DNA from 3 places in the Micromonospora sp. NBRC 110038 genome. Region 2 is predicted to be linked to each of the others. Evidence: riboswitches for the same ligand, from Rfam matches in the RefSeq annotation. Region 2 holds a riboswitch; each other region holds the start of a gene.
The links. A riboswitch is a leader RNA that binds a small molecule or an ion and turns the genes downstream of it on or off. The one in region 2 is predicted to bind cobalamin.
Positions count from the first base shown of each region.

Region 1: linked by a shared signal. The riboswitch ahead of cobN (cobaltochelatase subunit CobN) and the one ahead of LPU61_RS27600 (peptidase) in region 2 are both predicted to bind cobalamin.
Region 3: linked by a shared signal. The riboswitch ahead of bluB (5,6-dimethylbenzimidazole synthase) and the one ahead of LPU61_RS27600 (peptidase) in region 2 are both predicted to bind cobalamin.

Region 1 is NZ_BBOL01000008.1:196,215-204,282, reverse strand. Features, by position in the region: gene LPU61_RS25000 (aromatic acid exporter family protein) at 1-1,010, shown strand, start outside; gene LPU61_RS24995 (MFS transporter) at 1,141-2,394, shown strand; gene LPU61_RS24990 (hypothetical protein) at 2,757-3,509, opposite strand; gene LPU61_RS24985 (hypothetical protein) at 3,622-3,957, shown strand; gene cpt (chloramphenicol phosphotransferase CPT) at 4,017-4,550, opposite strand; cobalamin riboswitch at 4,812-4,941, shown strand; gene cobN (cobaltochelatase subunit CobN) at 5,230-8,068, shown strand, end outside.
Region 2 is NZ_BBOL01000009.1:455,292-459,262, forward strand. Features, by position in the region: partial or broken gene metE (5-methyltetrahydropteroyltriglutamate--homocysteine S-methyltransferase) at 1-2,034, shown strand, start outside; cobalamin riboswitch at 2,162-2,296, shown strand; gene LPU61_RS27600 (peptidase) at 2,395-3,438, shown strand; gene LPU61_RS27605 (hypothetical protein) at 3,490-3,969, shown strand.
Region 3 is NZ_BBOL01000005.1:66,235-74,302, forward strand. Features, by position in the region: gene LPU61_RS18615 (LysM domain-containing protein) at 1-547, shown strand, start outside; gene LPU61_RS18620 (Rieske 2Fe-2S domain-containing protein) at 830-1,681, opposite strand; gene LPU61_RS18625 (hypothetical protein) at 1,777-2,118, opposite strand; gene bluB (5,6-dimethylbenzimidazole synthase) at 2,192-2,836, opposite strand; cobalamin riboswitch at 2,871-3,070, opposite strand; gene LPU61_RS18635 (helix-turn-helix domain-containing protein) at 3,088-4,065, opposite strand; gene LPU61_RS18640 (AraC family transcriptional regulator) at 4,174-5,205, opposite strand; gene LPU61_RS18645 (crotonase/enoyl-CoA hydratase family protein) at 5,493-6,254, shown strand; gene LPU61_RS18650 (NAD(P)/FAD-dependent oxidoreductase) at 6,270-7,718, opposite strand; gene LPU61_RS18655 (serine hydrolase) at 7,877-8,068, shown strand, end outside.

The DNA of each region.
Region 1 (8,068 bases), on a different contig from region 2:
TCGGGCACCCGCAGCCGTTCTTCGCCCCGGCCGCCGCGCTGATCGTCCTCGGACAGGCCCGGGGCCAGCGGATGCGCCGGGCGGTGGAGGTGGTGCTCGGCGTCGCCGCCGGGGTGCTCGTCGCCGACGTCGTGGTGCAGGCCCTCGGGCCGCGCACCAGCTGGACGGTCTTCACGGTCATCCTGCTCACCATCGTGCTGGCCGTGGCGGTCGGTGCGAGCAGCGTCTCCGTGGTGCAGGCCGCCGTCTCCGCGCTCTACCTCGTGGTGGTCGCCCCGCCGACGGAGTCGCTGATCCCGTTCCGGTTCGTCGACGCGCTGATCGGCGGGGTGGTGGCCCTCGTGGCCAGCCAGCTCGTCGACGCCCGCCGCCCGCTCGCCCCGCTGGTCGCCGAGTTCCGGCAGACCTTCGAGGATCTCGCCGGGCTGCTGCGCGAGGTCGCCGACGCCCTCGACGGCCGCGACGAGCAGGCCGCCCTGGCCGCCCTGGACCGGGCGCGGGGCATGGACGCCGCCGTGGAGCGGCTGCGCGGCGCGGTGCTCGCCGCCGGGGAGGCGCTGACCCTGCACGTACGCCGCCGTCGGCACCTGGGCCGGCTGCGTACCGTCGACGCGTCCATCGGGCAGATCGACTACGCCGTGCGCAACGTGCGGGTGCTGGCCCGGGCCGGGGTGACCCTCACCCGGCAGGCGACCCCCGTGCCGGCCGACCTCGGCGGGGCGGTCCGCTGCCTCGCCGACGCCGTGCAGGCGGCCGGGGAGGCGTTCGCCGCCGACCTCGACGGTCGCGATGCCGCCGCCGACGAGCACGCCGGCCGCGCCGAGACCGCCGCGCTGGACGCGGTCCGGGGCGCCGGGCGGCTCTTCGCCTCCGGCCAGCCGCTGCCGCTGGCGATGATCGTGGGTCAGGTGCGGGCCACCGCGATCGACCTGCTGCGCGGGGTCGGCGTGGACGACGACGCCGCCGTGCTCGGCCGGGTCGACGAGGCCCTCGGCCTACCGGCCGTGTGACCCCGGCACCCGCCGCCTTCCGGTAGTGGGTCGGTCCGGATGACGGTAAGGGGCGGGGGTCATGATCGGTGCTGTCGCGCCAGGGTGTCCAATGGGCGGTCGACGCCCGTAGAACCGAGAGGAACTCGCCGTGAGCAGCACCGACGCACCGCCCGCCGAGCCGGAGGCCGGTCGGGCCGGCGCGCAACGCGCGGTACTGTCCGCCCGCAACGGCGTGGCGACCGTGTTCGCCCTGAACGGGCTCGCGATCGCCACCTGGTTCGCCCGGGTGCCGGCGGCCCGGGAGGCGCTGGACCTCAGCGCCGGAGGGCTCGGCCTGCTGCTGCTGTCGATGTCGGTGGGCTCGCTGCTGGCCATGCCGACCGCCGGGCTGGTGGCCCAGCGCCTCGGCACCGCCCGCGCGGTGCTCCTCGGCACCGCGCTGGTCTCGGGCGGGTTGGCCGTCGCCGGCACGTCCGCCGGAGCCGCCGGGTTCCTACCCGGGGCCGCCGTCGGCCTGTTCGCCTTCGGCTACGGCGCCGGCACCTGCGACGTGGCGATGAACATCGAGGGTACGACGGTCGAGCGGCGGCTGGGGCGTACCATCCTGCCCCGGTTCCACGCGGCCTGGAGCCTCGGGTCGGTGGCCGGGGCGGGGATCGGCGCCGGTGCCGCGCGGGTCGGGGTGCCCATCGCCGCGCACCTGAGCGTCCTCGCGGTGGTGGTGATGGTCGGCACGCTGCTCGGGGTCCGGACGTTCCTCCCCAGCGCAGGCACCGCGCCGGCCGGCGGGGAGAGGGCCGCCGCCTCGGCCCGGCGCGCGTCGCTGCTCGCCGCCTGGCGGGAGCCGCGCACGCTGCTCATCGGCCTGCTGGTGCTGGTGATGGCGTTCACCGAGGGCAGCGCCAACGACTGGCTGGCCGTGGCCTTCGTCGACGGGTACGGGCTCAGCGAGGCGGCCGGCGCCGCCGTGTTCGGGGTGTTCGTGGTCGGCATGACCATCGGGCGCACCGCCGGAACGGTGGCGATCGACCGCTGGGGTCGGGTGCCGGTGCTGTTCGGCACCATCCTGCTCGCCGTCGTGGGTGCCGGTCTCGCGGTGCTGGCCGGCGGCGGGCCGGTGGCCATCGTCGGCGTCGCACTGTGGGGGCTGGGCGCGTCGCTCGGCTTCCCGGTGGGGCTCAGCGCCGCCGCCGACGAGGAGGCCGGGGCGCCGGCCCGGGTCAGCGTGGTCGGGGTGATCGGCTACACGGCCTTCCTCGGCGGCCCGCCGCTGCTCGGCCTGCTCGGCGATCACGTGGGCACCCTGCGGGCGCTGCTGTTGGTGCCGCTGCTCCTGGTGCCCGCCCTCGCCCTGGTTCCGGTGCTCCGGCCGCCGGCCGGCACGCGCAGCCGCCCGGCCTAGCCCGACCCACGGGGGACCTCTGGCCACCGCCTGCCGGTCACGCGCTCGGCTGCCGGAGCGGCCCGTTCCTCAGCCGCCCGTCGTCACGCAGCGTGATCTTGTTGGTCATCGCGGCCATCGGAGGGCACCCACCGATCGGAGCGCTTTGCTCTGCACCCACATACGCAGCGCTCGCGCAGCGTGACCACGTCGGCGCGTCGCCATTCATCCGTGATCTCCTATTCGGCCAGCTCGACCGGGGTGATGCGTCGGTGGGCGCAGAGCAAAGGGGCGAGTGCGGGTGGGAGGGGTGAAAACTGTGGTGACGCAGGGTCAGGCGAGTGGACGGGCGCGCACGCCCGCGTGGTGATTGCGCAGAGTGGTCAGCCGGTGGCGGGTTCCGGGTCGCGGTGGCGGTCCGGGCGCAGCCAGACGCGCAGCGGACCGACCCGCCGGAAACCCGCCTCCTCGGCCGGCGGCAGGCCGCCGCCGGACTCGTAGCCGACCAGCGGCCGGCCCGGGCGGGCGGCCACGACGCCGCGCCACACCCCGGCGAGATCCCCGTCGGCGGCGAAGACGTTGGAGACCCCGACCGCCGGGCCGCAGTCGGTGAGCACGGCGCCTGCGGTGACCGCGCCGTCGCCCGCGCGCCGGGCGAGGATCGTCACCCGCGGGTCGGCCAGCAGCGCCGGCCGGCGCAGGGCCTCGCTGCCGGCTGCGGCGGACCAGGCGGCCAGCCCCCGCGCCGACGTGACCGGAGCCAGCGCCGTCGGGCCCGCCCCAGGCAGCGCGGCGAGCGGCGTGCCGGGCGACGCGACGAGCGGTGTCGCGGGCGGCCCGGCGGGCGGGCGGTGGATCCACGAGGCCGCGAAGAGCACCCGGAAGCCGTGCGGGGCGAGGTCCAGGTCGGCGAAGCTGTCCTTCACCGACGCGCCGGGCCCGGCGTCGATCCGGGCCAGCAGTCGGGCGGCGTCCACGCCGGGGCGCAGCGTCACCGCGTCCGGATACCACGGTGGGGAACGGCGGGGCACCGACCAGGCGTCCGCGTCGCGCGCTCCCGCGAGGCCGTGGGCCCGGCCGACCAGGTCGCACCAGTCGGCGTTGTCCCGCGCCGCCACCGCCCGCCACGCCACCACCGGGCGAGTGTACGGGGAGGCCGGGCGGGGTCAGCTTCCTCTCATCCCGCGTCCAGCAGGCTGCCAGGCGGGGATGGTCCACTGGAGCGTACGCCGAGGAGAGGAGCCGGGCATGGGCTGGTTCAGCCGCCGCCGACCCGCCGCCGACGGAACCCCGACGAAGCTCGACCGCGAGGCGACGCCGGACGACCTCGCCGCCCTGGAGGCGTTCGTCCGCAGCCGCCGGGGGGTGGAGTTCTATCTGGAACCGGAGACCACCGCGACCGACACGACGGTGATGGCGATCGCCCACGACGGAGAGTGGATCCGTCGGCGGACCGGGTCGCCGCGGGCCGCCGCGAAGATCGCCCAACGGCACGCCGTGCCCTTGTACGAGGCCGCGCGCACCGGATACCCGGAGCGCATGCGGGCCTGGAACCGGGCGCACCCGGAGCGCCGGGCGCACTGACCCGCCGGGCCGGCGCACGGACCCGCGTCGGCGCGCACCGGCCCGCCGCGCGGCGTCGCTCAGCGCACGTGCGCGGCGATGGCGCGCGCGCAGTCGAGCGACTCGGTGCGGCCGGTGTCGACCTCGACGTCGTAGTGGACGCCCTCGTGCACGGTCTCGGCCTGCGTCGCCGCCATCCCGATCACCCGGTCGCCCCGGGCGATCTCCCGGCCCGCCGCGACGGCCGGGGCACACCGCACCCCGGCCCACAGCACCTCGAGACCGGTCAGGTAGCCGCGGAGGCGCTCCTGGGACGCGCCGCCACCGAGGAAGACCTCGTCCAGGACGATCCGGGCTCCGGCGCCCGCCATCGCGGCGATGCCGACCAGCCAGGCGTGCTGCACGGCGAGGAAGTCCTCCCCGACGTCGACCTCGCCCCGCCGGCCGAAGCTCAGCCCGGCGGGGGAACCCAGCATGGCCGGCGGCAGCCGGTCGATCAGGTCGTCCACGCCGAAACTGATCCACGGGTGCGGCAGGACGCGCTGGAGGCACCGGACGATCGCGGACTTGCCCGAGCTGGAGCCGCCGTTGAGCACGATGACCTGCGTCGCCACCTGATCGGATTCCCTTCGGGCAACTCCCGTCCCGCGCGAGCGGGTGATGATCGGAATCAGCCTAACCAATCCGGGGGTCGGTCGGCGGGAAAAGACGCGCGGAGCGACCCGGAGCCATCGGCGTACGACATTTGCTTTTTCCGCATCCGATTCCTTGAGCCATTGTCGTCACTCGATGTCGAGCGGGGGTGGGAGTGGCCGGGAGCCCGGCGTTGACCGGCGGCGGTCGGGTGTGGCAGCATTCGCGGCCTGACGGCAGTGAAGGAAGCCGGTGCGATTCCGGCGCGGTCCCGCCACTGTCACCGGGGAGCGATCCCCCCTCGTGAGTCACGGCCGTGTGTCTGCGGTTGGAAGGCCGGGGGAGAGCGTCGATCCGGGAGCCAGGATACTTCGGCCGTCGGAGCGACCCCAGGGCGTGGACACCCGAGGAGGACCCGATGACGCACGGCGTCTCGCACATCGACGACCATCGTCGCCGCCTGCTGGCGCGCGGCAGCCTGCCCGCGCCCCGTCGCCGCACCTGAGCCCGCGCACCGCGTACCGCGCCATGCTGCGCTCCCGGCGCCCCGGCCGTCGCCGGTGAACCGGCCGCAGGCCCGCCGTATCCGCTGACCCCGCGCCCCTGCCTGCCCGCCGGCGGCCCACCCGCCGCCCGGTGCGTCACTCTCCGGAGCCTTCCGTGCGCATCCTGCTGCTGTCCACCGCCGACACCGACCTGCTCGCCGCCCGGGCCAGCGGCGCCGGCTACCGGCTGGCCAACCCCGCCCGGGTCGCCGCCGACGCCGTGCCGGCGCTGCTCGACGGCATCGACCTCGCCGTCGTACGGCTGCTCGGCGGCCGGCAGGCGTGGCCGGACGGCCTGGCGGCCGTGCTCGGCTCCGGGGTGCCGACGGTCGTCCTCGGCGGCGAGGCGGTCCCCGACGCCGAGCTGATGGCCGCGTCCACCGTGGCCTCCGGGGTGGCCACCGACGCCCTGGCGTACCTGGTCGAGGGCGGGCCGGGCAACCTCGCCGAGCTGGCCCGGTTCCTCTCCGACACGGTGCTGCTCACCGGCGAGGGCTTCGTCCCGCCCGCGTCGACCCCCGGGCACGGCGTCCACGGCGAGCGCCCCCACAAGCCCGAGCGGCCGACCGTCGGGATCGTCTTCTACCGGGCGCACGCCCTCGCCGGGAACACCGCCTTCGTCGACTCCCTCGCCGACGCGGTCGACGCCGCCGGGGCGAACCCCCTGCCGATCTTCTGCGGCTCGCTGCGCGGGCTCGCCCCCGGCGACGGGCCGCTGGAGCTGTTCGCCCGCTGTGACGCCCTCGTCGTCACCGTGCTCGCCGCCGGCGGGACCGTGGCCGCCGACGCCTCCGGCGGGGGCGACGACGACGCCTGGGACGTCGGCGCGCTCGCCGCCCTCGACGTGCCGATCGTGCAGGCGCTCTGCCTCACCAGCACCCGCGAGCAGTGGGCCGGCAGCGACGCCGGGCTGTCGCCGCTGGACGCCGCCATGCAGGTGGCCATCCCCGAGTTCGACGGCCGGATCGTCACCGTGCCGTTCTCGTTCAAGCGCATCGACGCCGACGGGCTGTCGGTCTACGAGCCCGACCCCGAGCGGGCCGCCCGGGTCGCCGGGATCGCCGCGCGCCAGGCCCGGCTGCGGCACGTGCCGGGCGCCGACAAGCGGCTGGCGATCGTGCTCAGCTCCTACCCGACGAAGCACTCCCGGGTCGGCAACGCCGTCGGCCTGGACACCCCCGCCTCGGCGGTGCGGCTGCTCGCCGCGCTGGCCGCCGCCGGCTACCACCTCGGCGACCGGCCCGTGCCCGACGACGGGGACGCGCTCATCCACGCCCTGATCGCCGCCGGCGGCCACGACGTGGAGTGGCTCACCCCCGAGCAGCTCGCCGCCGCCGACGCCCGGGTGCCGCAGGCGAGCTACCGGCGCTGGTTCGACGCGGTCCCGGCCGGGCTGCGCGAGCGGATCCGCGAGCACTGGGGCGAGCCGCCCGGCGAGCTGTACGTCGACGACGGCCACGTCGTGCTCGCCGGCCTGCGGCTGGGCAACGTGCTGCTGGCGATCCAGCCGCCGCGCGGCTTCGGCGAGAACCCGATCGCCATCTACCACGACCCCGACCTGCCGCCCAGCCACCACTACCTCGCCGCGTACCGCTGGCTGGCCGCGCCGGAGGCCGACGGCGGGTTCGGGGCGGACGCCGTGGTGCACCTCGGCAAGCACGGCACCCTGGAGTGGCTGCCCGGCAAGGGCCTCGGTCTGGCCGCCGACTGCGCCCCCGACGCCGTCCTCGGCGACCTGCCGCTGGTGTACCCGTTCATCGTCAACGACCCCGGCGAGGGCACCCAGGCCAAGCGCCGCGCCCACGCCGTCGTCGTCGACCACCTCGTCCCGCCGATGGCCCGCGCCGAGACGTACGGCGACCTGGCGAAGCTCGAACAGCTCCTCGACGAGTACGCCACCGTGCAGGCGCTCGACCCGGCGAAGGTGCCGACGGTGCGGGCGCAGATCTGGGACCTGGTGCGCGCCGCCGAGCTGCACCACGATCTGCACACCGCGGACATGCCCGCCGCCGACGACTTCGACGACTTCGTGCTGCACCTCGACGGGTACCTGTGCGAGGTCAAGGACGTGCAGATCCGCGACGGCCTGCACGTCCTCGGCGGCGCGCCCACCGGCGAGGCCCGGGTCAACCTGGTCCTCGCCGTGCTGCGCGCCCCCCAGGTGTGGGGCGGGGTGCGCGCCCTGCCCGGCCTGCGCCAGGCGCTCGCCGCCGCGTACGGCCTCGACGAGGCCGCCCTGCTCGCCGAGCCGGGACGGCGCATCGCCGTGCCGACGGAGCTGACCGACGTGGCCGACGGCCCCGCCGGCACCGCCGCCGACGCCGTCGACCTGATCGAGGGGCTGGCCCGCCGCCTCGTCGTCGCCATGGAGACCCTCGGCTGGGCCGCCGACGCAGACGACGACAGCGCCGTCGCCGACCGTGTCGATGCCGTCGTCGCGGAGGTCGCCGGCCGGGCGATCCCCGACGCCGCCGACGTGCTGCGCTTCGCCGCCCGCGAGGTGGTGCCCCGGCTGGCGCGGACCACCGACGAGGTCGACCGGGTGCTCGGCGCGCTCGACGGCCGGTTCGTGCCGCCCGGCCCGTCCGGCTCGCCCACCCGGGGCCTGGTCAACGTGCTGCCCACCGGCCGCAACTTCTACTCCGTCGACCCGAAGGCCATCCCCAGCCGCAACGCCTGGGACGTCGGCGTGGCCCTCGCGGACTCGCTGCTGGCCCGGCACCTCGCCGACACCGGCGCCTATCCCCGCTCGGTGGGGCTCACCGTCTGGGGGACCAGCGCCATGCGCACCCAGGGCGACGACGTCGCCGAGGTGCTCGCCCTGCTCGGCTGCCGCCCCACCTGGGACGACCGGTCCCGCCGGGTCACCGGCGTCGAGGTGGTGCCGCTCGCCGAGCTGGGTCGGCCCCGCGTCGACGTCACCGTCCGCATCTCCGGGTTCTTCCGCGACGCGT
Region 2 (3,971 bases):
CGTCCTCGACACGGCGGTGGCCGTCGGCGCGGTCCCACGACGCTTCGCCCGACTCGGCCTGTCAGGGCTCGACACCTACTTCGCCATGGCCCGCGGCGTCGACGCCGAACCGGCGCTGGAACTGACGAAGTGGTTCGACACGAACTATCACTACCTGGTCCCGGAGATCGGACCCGACACCGTCTTCGCCGCGAACCCCGACAAGGCGTTGCGTGAGTACGGAGAAGCCCGCGCGCTGGGTATCGAGAGCCGACCGGTGCTGGTCGGGCCCGCCACGTTCCTGCTGCTGGCCAAGACCTCCACACCAGGCGTCGAGTCATTCGATCGGATGGCCGAACTCGTCGACGTGTACGCCGACGTTCTCCGTGCCCTCGCCGCCGCCGGTGTCACGTGGGTTCAGCTGGACGAACCCGCCTACGTGGCCGACCGCACCACGGCCGAGATCGAGGCGCTACACGATGCCTACATGCGGTTGTGCTCCGTGCGGCAGCGGCCGAGGATCTTCGTCGCCACCTACTTCGGGGAACTCGGTGACGCGCTGCCCGCGCTGCTGGACACGCCGGTCGAGGCGCTCGGCCTGGACCTCGTTGCCGGGCCCGGCAACCTGCGACGTCTCGCCGGAGCCGGCCCACTGCACGGCAAGACGATCGTCGCCGGGCTCGTCGACGGTCGCAACGTCTGGCGCACCGACCTTCGGGCGGCGATAACGACCGGTGCCGCGGTCACCGGGCTCGCCGACCACGTCGCCGTGTCCACCTCCTGCTCCCTGCTGCACACACCGGTGGATCTCTCCGCCGAGACCACGCTCGATCCGCAGCTGCGACGGCGGTTGGCCTTCGCCCGGCAGAAGGTCGACGAGGTCGTCCTGCTCGGCCGCGCCCTGCGCGACGGCACGACGCCGCTGCCTGAACCGCTACCACCCGCCCCGAAAGCGTGGCGCGACGACACCGTGCGGGGCAGGCTCGCCGCGCTGCGCCCAGGCGACAGGCAACGGGGCGACCACCGGCGGCGGGCGGCGGTCCAGCAGGCCCGGTTGCACCTGCCGCCGCTGCCCACCACGACCATCGGCTCGTTCCCGCAGACCGCCGAGCTGCGTGCGGCCCGCGCCGCACACCGGTCCGGCCGGCTCGACGACTCCGGCTACGTCCAGCGGATGCGCGCCGAGGTCGAGCATGTCATCCGGCTCCAGGAGCGGCTGGGCCTCGACGTACTCGTGCACGGCGAGCCGGAGCGCAACGACATGGTCCAATACTTCGGTGAGCAGTTGACCGGTTTCGCCACGACCGAGCACGGCTGGGTGCAGTCGTACGGCTCCCGCTGCGTCCGCCCGCCGGTCATCTACGGCGATGTGGCCCGCAGGCTCCCATGACGGTCGCCTGGTCCTCCTACGCGCAATCGCTGACCGACCGGCCGGTCAAGGGCATGCTCACCGGACCGGTGACGATCCTCGCCTGGTCGTTCGTGCGCGACGACCAGCCGATCAACGTCACCGCCGACCAGATCGCCCTCGCCCTGCGTGACGAGTGCCGCGACCTTCAGGCGGCCGGCATCCGGGTGATCCAGGTCGACGAGCCGGCCCTGCGGGAAACCCTGCCCCTGCGCGCGGCGGACCAGGATGCCTACCTGGACTGGGCGGTAGGCGCGTTCCGCCTGGCCACCAGCGGTGTCGCCGACGACATCCAGATCCACACCCATCTGTGCTACTCCGAGTTCGGTGAGATCATCGCCGCCATCGACGCCCTCGACGCCGACGTCACCAGCATCGAGGCGTCCCGCTCGAGGATGGAGGTCCTCGGCGACCTAGCCGCGGCCGGCTACCACCGCGGAGTCGGGCCAGGCGTGTGGGACATTCACTCGCCCCGGGTCCCGCCACGTGACGAGGTCGTCGAGGCGCTTCGCCGGGCCTTGGCGGTGGTGCCGGCCGAGCGGCTGTGGGTCAACCCCGACTGCGGCCTGAAGACCCGCAGCTATCCCGAGGTCGAGGCGTCTCTGGCGCACCTCGCCGCCGCCGCCGTCGAGCTTCGCGGCAGGTGAGCGCAGGCCGGGCGGGACGCCGACACCGTCCCGCCCGGCACGGCCGAGCGACCGTGTCACCCTGTCGCGATGGTCACCGTGTGTTGATGTCGGGCAACGCATTGACACGTGCTGCCCCGCCCGGCCAGACTGACGCGACAACTTCATCAGCGTGCGCGTAGGGGGAAGTCCGGTCGAAGTCCGGCGCTGGCCCGCAACGGTAGGCCATCGGGGTGTGCTCCGATGACAAGCCCGAATACCCGACGTGCCCGCGATTTCGCTCCCCCACCCGTCGTGGCCCACGGGTCGGAGTCCCGGTCGACCCCGTGCCACGGTGGTCGTTCGGGTTCTGACGACCGCCGGGCCGGAAAGGCGCTTCCGATGGTCGTTCGCCTGAGCCGGCACCGCCTGCTCGCGCTGTTCTGCGGTGTGCTCGCCGCCCTCACAGTCACCACGCCCGCGCTCGCCGCTCCCGCGCCCGCCGGCCCGACCCGGGCGGAGGCCGCCGCCGGGTGGCTGGCCCGGCAACTAATCGACGGGGAACGCTTCGAGGTGGTCTACGACGGGGTCGCCTACCCGGACCAGGGGCTCACCCTCGACGCGGTGTTCGCCTTCGCCGCTGCCGGCGTCGCCGACGACTCCGGCACGCGGGCGCTGGCCTGGGTCAGCCGGCCGGACGTCCGCGACGCCTACGTGGGCGACGGCACGACCGAGGCGTACGTCGGCGCCACCGCCAAACTCGCCCTCGCCGTCGCGGTGCGCGGCGGTGACCCGACGGATGTGGGCGGGGTGGACCTGGTCGCCCGCCTGCGCTCGCTCCAGTCGCCGACCGGCCGGTTCACCGACCGGTCGGCGTTCGGCGACTACAGCAACGCCTTCAGTCAGTCCTTCGCGATCCTCGCGCTGGACCGGACCGCACAGGGCGTGCCGGCAGCGGCCGCGTCCTGGCTGGCCGGCACCCGCTGCGCCGACGGTGGCTACCCGCTGCTGCCCGCCCAGCCGGTCTGCACCTCCGACGTGGACGCCACCGCGCTCGCGGTGCAGGCGTTGCGGGCGGCCGGCCGCAGGGCCGACGCCGCCCCGGGGCTGCGCTGGCTGCTCTCGGTGCAGGGCGCGAACGGCGGGTTCGCCAACGTAGGGGGAACACCGAACGCGAACAGCACCGGGCTCGCCGCGCAGGCGCTGCGCGATGGTCACCGGCCGCTGGCCTGGGCGCGGGCCCGCACGTTCCTCGCCGGACTCCAGGTCGACTGCGCCGGCGCGTCAGCCGACCGGGGGGCGGTCGACTTCGACGGCGGCGCCTTCGACCCGGCCACCGCCGCCCGCGCCACCGCGCAGGCCGTCCTCGGTCTGACCGGCGCTGGGTACGCCCACCTGTCCGCCGCCGGCGCGACGACCGGCGCACCGACCCCCGACTGCCCGTGAGCCGTCCCGTCGCTCGCCTGATTCTCATTCGTCTGCTCTCGGGGAGGACCCATGTTTCGAATCGTCATTCGTAGGCGGCTTGCCGGACTGTTGGCCGCCGCCGTCGCCGCCGTCGCGCTGACCGCCGTCGAGCCTGCGCCGCAGGCCGCGCACGCCGCCGCGTGTACCGACACGTCGGGGGTCACCGTGGTGGTCGACTTCGCCGCCCTCGGCGGCGGGGTCCAGGTGGCCTGCGCCCTCGGCGACCCGGCGACTGGGCTGGCCGCCCTCCAGGGCGCGGGCTTCACCGTGACCGGAACCTCGCGCTGGGGACTGGCGTTCGTGTGCCGGATCAACGGCAAGCCCACCGCCGCGACCGAGCCGTGCGTCAACACTCCACCCGTCACCGCGTACTGGTCGTACTGGCACGCGCCGAGCGGCGGCGCCTGGTCCTACAGCACGTCCGGCGCGACCAGCTACAACCCCGCGCCGGGCAGCGTCGAGGGCTGGTCCTTCGGCGCGGGCGCCCCACCGAGCATCGCCGCTCCCTGACC
Region 3 (8,068 bases), on a different contig from region 2:
CCCGGACCGCATCCGCCCCGGGCAGCTGATCACGCTGCCCGACGGCGTCCACGACACCGGGGCCCGCAGGCACGCGACCGGGAAGCTGGTGGTCCGGCCCACGACGCCCGCCCCCGGCGGTACGGTCACCCCCCGGCCGCCGTCGGCACCCGCCACCCCGCCCGCCGCCGACGCGCCGGCCGCACCGGGTGCGGCCCAGCCCTCGCCCACGCCGCCCTCGCCCACCTCGCCACGGGCCACCCGTCCCGCCCCCGGCCCCTCCGCCGCCCAGCCGCCGGCCGGCTCGTCGGCGGGAGGCTCGTCGCACGGCACCCAGCAGGTCGCCCAGCCGCCCTCCGGGCCGCAGCCCGCGATGGCCGCCGGAGCGTCCCGGGCGAGCGCGGGCGACCAGATGAACCGGCCGCTCGCCGTCTCGGCGGTGCTCGCCGTCGCCAGCATCGTCGGGGCGCAGATCGGGGCCGTCCTCGGGCTACGCCGCCGGCCGGCGGTCGCCAGGGCCACCAGCAGCGCACGGGCCCTCGTCACCGGCCGGCACCGCCGGGACTGACCCCCGAGCCGAGGCACGGCACCGAGCCGGGCCAGGCCAAGCCAAGCCGGGCCAGGCCAAGCCGGGCGGGCCGGGCGGGCCGGGCGGGCCGGGCGGGCCGGGGGGCGCATGATCGACTCCATGTCGCCGACATGGGGGCATCCGGTGCCAGGGAAACCGCCATGTCGCCGACATGGCGGCGGGCCGGCGGGCCAGCCCGTCCGGCCGGGCCACGCCGCCGGCCCGGTCCGGCGGTCCCCGCCAGGCCGGACCGGGCCCGGCCAGGCCCGGCGGGGCCCGGCCTCAGGGCAGCCTCGCCTCCAGGACCCCGTCGACCACCCGGGTCGGCAGGATCTGCTGGTCGTTCCCGGACGGCCCGTGCATGACCTCGCCTCCGTTGAGCCGGAACGCGCTCCCGTGCCACGGGCAGACGACGCAGGCGTGTCCGTCGATCTCGGTGACCTCGCCCTCGCCGAGCGGGCCGCTCTGGTGCGGGCAGCGCTCCAGCATCACCGTGACCTCGTCGCCGTGCCGGTAGAGGATCACCGAGACGTCGTCCACCTCGCGGGTGACCAGCTTCCGCTGGGGCAGGTTGGCCATGTCCGCCAGCGGGTGCCAGCCCTCGCCGATCCGGTGCAGCTCGGAGATGCTCTGGTTGACCTGCGCCCCCTGCTTGTACGCGAGGTGCCCGCCGAGGTATGCCCCCGCGCTCGCCGCGCCCAGCCCGAGGTAGGCCAGCGCCCGCCCCGTCCCGTGCCGCCCGCGCAGCCGGGCCGCCAGCGAACCCGCGTACAGGGTCAGGCCGACGGCGTTGGCGGCGGCGTGCACCAGCCCGACGCGGCGCTGCTCCCGGGAGAGGGCCGCCCAGTCGTTCAGGCCGGCGATCGCCGCCGGGAGGGCGCTGACGGTGCCCAGCCCCACCAGGGCGGTGGCCGCCCGGCGCTGGCCGGGCATCAGGTCGAGTACGGCCGCGCTGATCCAGGAGCCGACCGGCACCTGCACCAGCGCCGGGTGCAGGGGGTGGCCGATGAAGACGCCGTGCAGCAGGTCGCGGACCCGCTGCGGGCGCAGGGTGGCCTGGACGCCGCGCTGCAGCCGGTCGCCGGCCCGGTCCAGGGCCGAAGCCTGTTCGAGTTTCGTCAAGAGTGCCCGCATTCCGTCCGACTTCCCGGCAGAAGCGGTCGCAAACCGGGCAGCCGTGCCGGGCGTCCGGCGTACGCGTGGGTCGCGCGTACGCCGGACGGGGCCGGCTACAGCCAGGGGCCGCTGCGGCAGATGAACTGGGTGGTGCCGCTGTACTGGGTCGTGCTGCCGTCGAAGTAGCTGTAGCTGGCACGCACCGGGTGGCCGAGGTTGCTGGCCGGGCAGGTGGCGAAGAGGGTCGACCCGGCGGTCGTGAAGGTGCCGACGCTGCCGGAGTACCAGGTGATGCTCCAGGTCGTCGTGCCGGCGCTGCTGGCGTCGCAGTAGAACTGCGACGCGCCGGACTCGCAGAAGGGTGCCGGGGCGGCGGCGAGGGCCGGGGTGGCACCGGCGGCGAGGCCCAGGACGGCGAAGACGGACGCGGCCAGGACCTTGACGGTGGTACGCATGGAACTCCTCCCAACGTAGCTAAGTGATGACTCAGCGCTACGCCAGCCTAGCCGCCACATAGACGTACCTGAATTAGCTGTTCGGTCGGTCGGTCACCCGTTGCGGCCAGCGGTCGTGGTGCACCGCCTCGGCGAGGGGCCGGCGTCGCCGCCACCCGTGCCGCTCCAGGTCGGGCACGGTCTCCAGGTGCGTGACCGGCCCGACGCAGAGCCAGGCCACCGGCCGGATGCCGGCCGGCACGCCCAGCAGTTCGGCGAGGAACGGCTCCCGGTAGAAGGAGACCCACCCGACGCCCAGCCCCTCGGCGGTCGCGGCGAGCCAGAGGTTCTGGATGGCCAGGCAGACCGAGTAGAGGCCGGCGTCGGCGATGGAGTGCCGCCCGAGCACGGCCGGGCCGCCGCGCTCCGGGTCGTACGTGACGACGATCGACAGCGTCGACTCCAGCACCCCGTCGATCTTGATACGCGCGAACCGCTCGGCCGCCGCGCCGTCCAGGGTGGCGGCGAACGTGGCCCGCTCGGCCTGCACGTGCCGGTAGAACCGGCGGCGGACGGCGGCGTCCCGGACCAGGACGAAGTCCCACGGCTGCGAGTAGCCGACGCTGGGCGCGGCGTGCGCGGCGTCGAGGATCCGGTGCAGGGCGTCGGCCGGCACCGGCTCCCCGGTGAACTGGGCCCGGACGTCCCGGCGGCGGTGGATGGCGTCGTAGAGTTCCACAGGCAGGCTCCCGCTGCGCTCGGCCCACCCAGCGGGTGGGCGGTCGACGCGAGGCCGGTCTTCGGACTCCCGGATCGACGCCTGCCCGTCCGCCTTCCCAGCCGCACGGCCAGTGGCTGCGCTCCTCGCGCGTGGACGGTGGCTCCCCGGTCACCGCGGCGGGCCCGTGCCGGATTCACACCGGCTTCCCGATTCTCCCCGCACCCGCGGGGCACCTCGCATGATCGTGCCGCCGGCGATGCTAACCCGCGTCAGCGGTGCAGCGTCCGGCCGGGCAGTTCCCCGTACGTGGTGAGGTAGCGGGCGGCGAAGCGGCGCGGGTCGGCGAATCCCCAGCGCGCGGCGGTCGCGGCCACGGAGGTGCCGTCGCCGGGCGTGGCCCGGGACAGTTCCTGGCGGGCCAGGTCGAGTCGCACCCGGCGCAGGTAGGCCAGGGGGGTCGTGCCGAGCTGACTGCGGAACGCGAGCTGCACCGCGCGGGGGGTGGTGCCGGCGGCGCGGGCGATGTCGACGAGGCCGATGTCGGTCCCCGCGGTGGACTCGATGAAGGCGATCGCCCGGCGCAGGGTCCCCGCGTGGGCGTCGGCCCGGTCGCACGGCCGGTCCTCCCGGAGGGCGTTGCTGGGAAACGCGGCGAGCGTCGCCGCGGCGAGCAGGCGGCCGAGGCCACCGAGCACGAGCGGGGACGCGCCCGGCGCGCCGCCGGCGGCCATGACCGACTCCGCGTACCGGACGGTCTGCCGCCACCGCCACTCCGCGTCGGCGCGGATCGGCCGGAAGCTGACGAACCGCAGGGGTGCCAGCGGCCGGTCCGGATCGGCGCGGGCGACCTGGTCGATCAGCGAGAGGTCCAGCAGGACGCAGGTCACGTCCAGGTCGCTGGACCACGAGGAGCCGGGCAGGTCGGGCTGGTACAGCACGGCGATCTCGCCGGGGCCGACCAGCTCGTCGACGCCGTCGCAGCGGCGCCCGAAGCACCCCCGGCGGGGGGCGGCGAGCAGGACGTAACCGAGTGGTTCCGCGTTCACCCGCAGGTCGAGGGCGATGCTGATGTCGTCGATGCAGAACGCCCCGGCGTTCCACCGGTCGTGGCGGAGCGGAAGCCCGGTCGGCACGGCGGCCAGCCGCACGCTGCGGCCGTACGCGGTCTCGTAGACGTGCGCCGCCTCTGCCGGGTCGCTGGTCGAGAACCGGGTGAGCGCGGGCGGGACGTGACTACCCGAAGTCACCAATTCACCCCCCTGGGTCACGAGGGAGCCTAGCTACCCGGCCCGGGTGGACAGTGCAACGGCACGCCGGAGCGCCACCTCCCAGGCCCGAGGGGTTCTCGCGCCCGGTCAGCTCCGCAGCGTCTGGCTGGGCGGCCGCCCGTAGGCCCGGCGGTACTCGGTGGCGAACCGGCCCAGGTGGGCGAAGCCCCACCGAGCGGCGACGGCGGCCACGGTGAGGCCCGCGCCGGGCTCGGCGGCCTGGAGTTCGGTGTGCACCCGTTCCAGGCGTACCTGTCGCAGGTAGCGCGTCGGGGTGGTGTCGAGGTACTTGCGGAAGGCCTGCTGGAGCGCCCGCGCGCCCAGCCCGGCCGCGACCGCCACGTCGGTCACGGTCAGGGTCTGGTCCGCGTACTGCTCGATGTAGGCGACGGCACGACGGACCGCGGCCGGCGCGACGGCCCCCGCGCCGCGCGACGGCGCCTCGGTCATCGTCGTGTTGGGGAACGTCGCCAGCGCGACGGCCACCAGCAGGCCCGTCGCCTCCGCCTGCACCAGCGCGTTGGCCCCGAACGCGGCGCCCGGCAGCGCCACCTGGGTGAGATAGCGCGTGGTGTTGCGCCAGAGCTGCGCGGCGGACGGGGACACCGGCGACAGCCCCTGGAACCGCAGGTCGACCGGCGCGAGGCCACACCGCTCCTGCGCCACCCGCCGCACGTCGGCGAGGGGGATCTCCACGGCGACGACCTCCATGTCGCGGTGCAGGATCGCCCTGGTCCGCCGGGGCGGCACGAGCAGCAGGTCACCGGCTCCGGCCATCACCTCCCCGGCCCCGACGTCGACCCCCCAGCCACCGGAGAGCACCTCCGCCACCCCGACGACGTCCCGGGTGGACACGTCGTTGTCCGCGTTCATCGGATAGCGCACCCGGGCCACGCTGGCCGAGCCGAAACGCGCGTGGGCGGCCCGGAAGACGACCCCACCGCGGCGGTCGAACGCGCGTAATCGGTGTTCCGGATAGGCCGCCAGCAGCCAGCGGTGCGCCTCGTCCGGATCGTCCGTGACGAGCCGCGACCACGACCCGGGCGGGTCGGCGGATGCCTCGTCGCCGCAGTCGACCCGCTTCGTCGCGGACGGCCCCGCCCCGGTACGTCCTGTCACGGCATCTCCCCGCATCACGGCGGCGGTGGCGCCCAACGGCGTCCCTCACCCTCACCTCACCCGGGGCCCACGGCGACGGGCGACGGGCACCGCACGAGTTCGCGTCGACACGTTCGGTGGCCCTTCAGCGCGCATTCTGGCGGCCGACAGAGGACGAGAGAAGCCGCCACGGGCCGGGCTGTCCGCCGTGCGAAGCCGATGTACGGAGTACGAACACCGGTGGCCGTCCGGCAGGGTGGCTACGCCCGCGCTGGTGCGTCGGCGTCCGGGCAGGGCATGCTGTCCCGATGGGGGTACGGGTCGAGCACGCCGCCGCGGTGACCACGGTGATCCTGGACCGGCCGGCGTCCCGCAACGCCGTCGACGGTCCCACCGCCCGGGCCCTGGCCGACGCGTTCCGCGCCTTCGAGGCCGACCCGGCGGCGGCGGTGGCCGTGCTGTGGGGGGCCGGCGGCACGTTCTGCGCCGGGGCGGACCTCAAGGCGATCGGCACGCCGAGCGGCAACCGGGTCGAGCCGGACGGCGACGGCCCGATGGGCCCGACGCGGCTGCGGCTGTCCAAGCCGGTGATCGCCGCGATCTCCGGGTACGCCGTGGCCGGCGGGCTGGAGCTGGCGCTCTGGTGCGACCTGCGGGTCGCCGAGTCCGACGCGGTGCTCGGCGTGTTCTGCCGGCGCTGGGGCGTGCCACTGGTCGACGGCGGCACCGTCCGCCTGCCGAGGCTGATCGGCGAGAGCCGGGCGCTGGACCTGATCCTCACGGGCCGGCCGGTCCCGGCCGAGGAGGCGTACGCGATGGGGTTGGTGAACCGGCTGGTCGCGCCGGGTGCGGCCCGCGCGGAGGCCGAGCGTCTGGCCGCCGAGATCGCCCGGCACCCGCAGGCGTGCCTGCGCAACGACCGGGCGGCGGTGCTGGCCGGCGCGAACCTGCCCGAGCCGGACGCCCTCGCGGTGGAGCTGGCCTACGGCGCGGCGTCCCTCGCGGCCGACGCGACGGCGGGGGCGGCGCGCTTCGCGGCCGGTGCGGGCCGCCACGGCGCCCCCGCCTGAGGGGGTGCCGGCCGGCTAGCTCAGGTCGCGCAGGGCGGTCTCGATGGCGCGGTGGAACGTCGGGTACGCGTAGATCATGTGCCGGAGCCGGCTCAGCGGCACCTCCGCGTGCACCGCCACCACCAGGCCCGACAGCACCTCGCCGCCGGCCGGGCCGACCGAGGTGGCCCCGACCAGCACCCCCCGGTCGGCGTCCGCGACCAGCTTGACGAACCCGTCGCCCCGGTGGATCCAGCCCCGGGTGGACGAGTCGAGCCGGCTCACCCCGACCTGCACGTTGATGCCCCGCTCGCGGGCCTGCCGTTCGGTGAGCCCGACCGCGCCGATCTCGGGGTCGGTGAACGTGACCCGGGGCAGCGCCCGGTAGTCGGCGTGCGGCACCCCGCCGGCGATCCCGGTGCCCTCCGTGTGCGCCGCGCCGCCGACCGCGCTGGCGGCACCGCTCGCGTCCGCGCCGGCCCGCGCCCGCCGGACGTGGTCGAGCACGTCGGCGACCACGATGGCCGCCTGGTACATGGCGATGTGGGTGAACGCGCCCTCCCCGGTCAGGTCGCCGACGCCCCAGATCCCGTCGGCGACGCGCATCCGGTCGTCCACGGCGAGGAACCGCTGGCCCGGGTCGACGCCGACGGTGTCGAGGCCCAGCTCGTCGAGGTGCGCCCGGCGGCCGGTGACCACGAGCAGCCGCTCGGCGGTGAACTCGGCCCCGCCCACCGCCCGCAGGGTGAACGCCCGCCCGTCGTGGTCGACCCGCTCCGCGCGTACCTCGGTGGCGATCCGCACCCCGTCGGCGCGCAGGGCGGCGGCGGCCACCTCGGAGGACTCGGGCTCCTCGACGGCGAGCACCCGGCCCGACGCCTCCAGCACGGTCACCTCGACGCCGAACCGGGCGAAGACCTGGGCCAGCTCCAGCCCGATCGCGCCGCCGCCGAGCACCAGCAGGCTGCCCGGCAGCTCCTCGACCTCGATGGCCTGCTGGTTCGTCCAGTACGGCGTGTCGGCCAGCCCGGGCAGCGGCGGCACGAAGGGCCGGGTGCCGGTGCCGAGCACGATGCCGTGCCGGGCCCGGAAGACCCGGTCGCCGACGCGCACCCGACCGGGGCCGTCGAGCGCCCCGCTGCCCCGCACGAACCGGCCGCCCTTGCCGGTGAACCGCTCCACGGCGACCCGGTCGTCCCAGTTGTCGGTCGCCTCCTCGCGGATCCGCTTCGCCACCGGGGCCCAGTCGGGGCGTACGTCGGCCTCGCCCGCGAACTCGGCGACCCGCCGGGCCTCGGCGACCGCGTTCGCCGCCCGGATCATCATCTTGCTCGGGATGCACCCCCAGTACGGGCACTCGCCGCCGACCAGCCGCCGCTCGATGCCGACGACGCTCAGGCCGGCCTCGGCGAGCCGGCCGGCCACCTCCTCGCCGCCGACCCCGAGCCCGAGCACGACCACGTCCACCAGTTCCGGTTCCGCCATCGGACCAGCATTCCGCACCGGAGGACCGTGGGCCACCGCGAGGTGCAGTTCCGGTGCTGCGGGCCGTCGCCGCCTCCCGGAAGCCCAGCGCTGGCCGCCCTCGCCCGCCTCCCGGAATTCCCGCGCCCCGGGGCTCGCCGGGCCCCTACCGTGGCCGGATGCGCGCACGCTTCGCCCCCGTCCGGGACTGCTTCCACGACCTGTTCGCCGCCGGCCGGGAGACCGGGGCCGGCCTCGCCATCTGGTACGACGGCACGCCGGTCGTCGACCTCGTCGCCGGTTCCCGGGCCGCCGTCCCGCCCGGCCGATCGGTGCCGCCGGCCGGGGGCGGCGACCCGTGGCGGCCGGAC